2 regions of the Streptosporangium sp. NPDC004631 genome follow, and region 1 is predicted to be linked to the other one. Evidence: riboswitches for the same ligand, from Rfam matches in the RefSeq annotation. Region 1 holds a riboswitch; the other holds the start of a gene.
The links. A riboswitch is a leader RNA that binds a small molecule or an ion and turns the genes downstream of it on or off. The one in region 1 is predicted to bind cobalamin.

Region 2: it holds a riboswitch for cobalamin, as region 1 does, so the genes downstream of both, bluB (5,6-dimethylbenzimidazole synthase) here and ACWEF2_RS10120 (ABC transporter substrate-binding protein) in region 1, are expected to answer to the same signal.

Annotation. Positions count from the first base shown of each region.
Region 1 is NZ_JBSGCR010000007.1:217,714-219,911, forward strand. It holds gene ACWEF2_RS10115 (helix-turn-helix domain-containing protein) at 1-133, opposite strand, end outside; cobalamin riboswitch at 543-731, shown strand; gene ACWEF2_RS10120 (ABC transporter substrate-binding protein) at 888-1,892, shown strand; gene ACWEF2_RS10125 (FecCD family ABC transporter permease) at 1,889-2,198, shown strand, end outside.
Region 2 is NZ_JBSGCR010000016.1:149,754-151,951, forward strand. It holds gene ACWEF2_RS18455 (hypothetical protein) at 71-439, shown strand; gene bluB (5,6-dimethylbenzimidazole synthase) at 607-1,227, opposite strand; cobalamin riboswitch at 1,264-1,459, opposite strand; gene ACWEF2_RS18465 (aldehyde dehydrogenase family protein) at 1,574-2,198, opposite strand, start outside.

The sequences.
Region 1 (2,198 bases):
TGCCCAACCGCCGCACCAGGTGCAGCGTCTCCTCGCTGAGCCGCGTCGACGCGGCCACGTGATCGATCGCGACCTGTATGTCTTGATCAGGGTCATCGCGGAGCAGGGCGTGGACGAGACCTGCCAGCGTCACAGGCGCTGCTTCCAGTGATTCCGTGGTGGGGGGATAACCGCTGGGAGACATGCCCAGACAGTACCTTTGCCATCGAGGCGATCTCAATGAGGTCAATTCAGATATTTAGCATCTGATTGGCACTTAGTTGGATAATCATGCACGATCGGATATGAATGATCCCCGTCGGTAGGCGTGGAGCCCCTATCGGATCCGAGGGCCGGGTCCCCTGTGGCGCGGCGGTGTCGCGCCGGGCGCGCTGACCGTCCTGTTCGCCCTCCGCGCCCGCGGTACGGACTCGGAGGCGGCGGAGCGCGAGGCCGTATGACGAGACGAGGAGACCCGGCCGGGGCGCGGACCCGGAGGTCGACGTCGGCGGGGTTCTCCGGCGGGAGTATGGAATTCGTGGTTTTGGCCGCCTGTGATCCTCTCTTTGCCTGTGAGACGATGTGGGGGTAGGCGACGGCGGATCGAGGAAACCGGTGTGAATCCGGTGCGGTCCCGCCACTGTGATCGGTGAGCGGATCCCGAACAGGCCACTGCCCGGATGATCGGGTGGGAAGGCCGGGACGAGCGTCGACCCGAGAGCCAGGAGACTCACGCGGTCGCCTCCTCGTAGAAATTGGGGCGGATCTCCCCAAGAGAGGAACGGTGATCGCCATGTCGCCCATCCGGCATGAGGTCCTTCGGGCTGCGCGCGTCATGAGCCTCCTTCGGTGATCCGGCCCCTCGCCCCGCTCATCGGGTTCAGCCCGTGGGTGAAAGGACCCCGTTCATGACGAGCCGACGCTCGCTTCCCCTCCTCCTGCTCCTCGCCTCCGCCCCGCTGGTGACCGGCTGCGGCGCCGGCACGCACCCCGGCGCCTCTCCTGCCGCGAGCTCGTCCTCCGCCGGTTCGGCCGTCGCGGGCTTCCCCCTCACCGTGACCAACTGCGGCGTGACGACCACCTTCCAGAGGCCACCGCGGCGGGCGGTGGCGCTCAACCAGCACGCCACCGAGATCATGCTCGCCCTGGGGCTGGAGAAGTCGATGGTGGCGACCGCCTACCTCGACGACAGGATCCTTCCCGAGTACGGGGCCGCCTACAGGGGGATCAAGGTGCTCGCCAAGGAGTACCCCTCCTACGAGGCGCTGCTGTCGGTCGAGCCCGACTTCGTCTACGGCGGGTTCAACAGCGCCTTCGACGAGAAAGAGGGGCGCGGCCGGGCCGTCCTGGCCAGGGCCGGGATCAACTCCCACGTCAACGTCGAAGGATGCCCGACCGGCCCGGTGACCGTGACCCGGGCCGAGGACGAGATCCGGGCGATCGGCGGGATCTTCGGTGTGCCCGACCGCGCCGAGCGGCAGATCACCGCGATGCGCGGTGTGCTGGACGGCGTCAAGAAGAAGATCGACGGGGCCGGCCCGGTCAAGGTGTTCGTCTACGACAGCGGCGAAAAGACCGCTTTCACCGCGGGCGGAGCCGGTATCGGCAACGAGATGATCAAGCTGGCCGGTGGGACGAACCTGTTCGGCGACCTTCCCAAGTCCTTCGGAGACGTCTCCTTCGAGCAGGTCGCGGAGCGGGCACCCGACGTGATCGTCATCTATGACTACGGCGACGAGCCCCTGGAGGGCAAGAAGAGGTTCCTGCTCGCCAACCCGGCGCTCAAGGACGTACCCGCGATCAAAAACCGGCGGTTCGCGGTGCTGCCGCTGTCGTCGGCGGTGCTCGGCGTGCGGGTGCCCTCCGGTGTGGAGTCGCTGGCCCGTCAGATCCACCCGGACCGCTTCGCGTGACCAAGATCGCCACCTTCCGGGCGCCGACGGTCACGGCCGCCGGTGGCCGCGGGCGTGTGCCGTACACGCTGGTCCTGGCGGCGCTCGCGGTCGCCGTGGCGATGGCCGCCACGGCAGGGATCGCGGTCGGCTCGGTGCGCCTGCCGCTCGGTGAGGTGTGGGCCGTCCTGCTGCACCGGCTGTACGCGCCTCTGGCCGAGCCCACCTGGACGCCGGTCAGGGAGACGATCGTGATGGACGTCCGGGTCCCTCGCATCCTGCTCTGCGGCGTGGTGGGCGCGGGGCTTTCGGTGTGCGGGATGGCCC
Region 2 (2,198 bases), on a different contig from region 1:
CTTGCGGAGAATCACTCCACTTGCCTTATTTACTGCCCTTATGGCGGGATGTTCCGGTTCGCAGGAGCCCTTGCCCATCACTCCCGGCACCGGTGTCAGCCCGCGCAACAGAGCGGCCTGTGTGCAGTACGAGCGGGCGCTGTACGACCTCGACGAGACCATCGCCAGTGACCTCATCCCGATCGTCCTGCAGATTCACACCTACGACGGGGAGAAGGCCGTACGTGAGGCGGCCGAGTCGGCGGACGAGGAGGCCGGCCAGGCCATGGAGCACACCGCTTCGGCGCTCGCGGTGCTCGGCACGGCCGTCACCGAGACCTATGCCTCCTCCGGAGGGCTGGACGTCGACCGCGAGCTGGCCGCCCTGAGGGCGTCCGTCGACGCCGTGCGCCTGTTGTGCGCCGGGACCGGTTCGCCGGTGACCGTGGCGATCCCGTAGTCCGGACGCGAGAGTCTCCGGCCCCTCCCCGCCGGTACTCCGTGGCCGTTCGAGATCGCGGTTGGGATCCGCGCCGATAGTGGCGTCGCCGGGCCCGGCCACGGGGGTGGCGTCGCCGCCGTGGCCGGTACGGGATCCCCTCCGCGGAGCGGGCCGGGGCGGACGTCTCACCAGCGTTCGTGATGAACCGCGGTGCGCAGCGCGACGCGACTGCGCCACCCGTGGCGCTCCAGGTCGGGCACCGCCTCGACATGGAAGACCGGCCCCAGGCACAGCCAGGCCACCGGGCGGATCTCAGCGGGGATGCCGAGCAGCCGCCGTACGAACGGTTCGCGGTAGAACGACACCCAGCCGACCCCCATGTTCTCGGCGGTGGCGGCCAGCCACAGGTTCTGGATGGCCAGGCAGACCGAGTACAGGCCGGCGTCGGCGATGGCGTGCCGGCCAAGGACCGCGGGGCCGCCCCGCCCGGCGTCGTAGGTGACGACCACCGACAGGCTCGACTCCAGCACCCCGTCGATCTTTATCCGGGCGAACCGCTCCGCCTCGCTCCCGGTGAGGGACGCCGCGAAGACGGCTCGCTCCCGCTGGACGTGATCGTGAAAGGCCTGACGGGTATCCCGGTCCCTTACCAGGACGAAGTCCCACGGCTGGGACAGTCCCACACTGGGGGCCGCGTGTGCGGCGCCCAGCACGCGCTCAAGGACGTCGTCGGGGACGGGCTCGCCGCTGAACTGGGCCCGCACGTCACGGCGGCGGTGGATGACGTGATAGATGTCGGTGTTCACAGGGCAGGCTCCCGCTGCGTCATGCCACCTCGGCGGGTGGCAGGTGAGAGCGAGGCCGGTCTTCGGACTCTCGGATCTACGCCTTCACCGTCCGCCTTCCCAGCCCGAAGGCCAGTGGCCGCACGCGTGTGCATGGACGGCAGCTCCCCGATCACCGCGGCGGGCCCGTGCCGGAATCACACCGGCTTCCCGATTCTCCTCCCCGGGGAGGCACCTCGCGTCAGTTCATGCCACCCGCGACTGTAGCGCAGCTCGCGGGTACGGTCCGGGTGTCGCCGGGCCGTACCCCGTCCGGGGCCGGACCGGCCGGCGGGGCGTGGGGATACCCCGCCGGATCCGGCGGCCCTTATCCGCTGACCTGTACGAGGTGCTTGATCTCCTGGAACTCCTCCAGCCCGCGCACACCGTTGAGCCGGCCCAGCCCGCTCTGCTTGAACCCGCCCTCCTCGAACTGGTCCAGCACGACCGCCCAGGCGTTGCACCACACGGTTCCCGCCTCCAGTTCCCGGGCGACCCGCAGGGCCCGGTCGCCGTTGGCCGTCCACACCGAGGCGGCGAGGCCGTACTCGGTCGCGTTGGCGCGGCGGACGGCGTCGGCCTCGTCGTCGAAGACCTCGAACGTCGCCACGGGGCCGAACAGCTCCCGCTGGATCAGCGGCGAGTCGATGTCGTCGACACCGAGCAGGGACGGGCGGTGGTAGGCGCCCCGGCTGAGCGGGCCGTCCTCGACCGGGCCGCCGCGCACGATGACCTCCGCGTGCGGTGCCGCGTCCGCGATGATCGCCTCGACGCGGCGCGCGTTCGCCATGTCGATCATCGGGCCCATCTCGCTTGCCGGATCGTCACCGGGACCGACGACCACCTTCTCCAGGGCGCTCGCCAGCCGCTCGCGGACCTGGCCGGCGATTCCGGCCTGGACCAGGATCCGGCTGCCCGTCATGCAGAACTGGCCGCTGAACGTGGTGATCCCC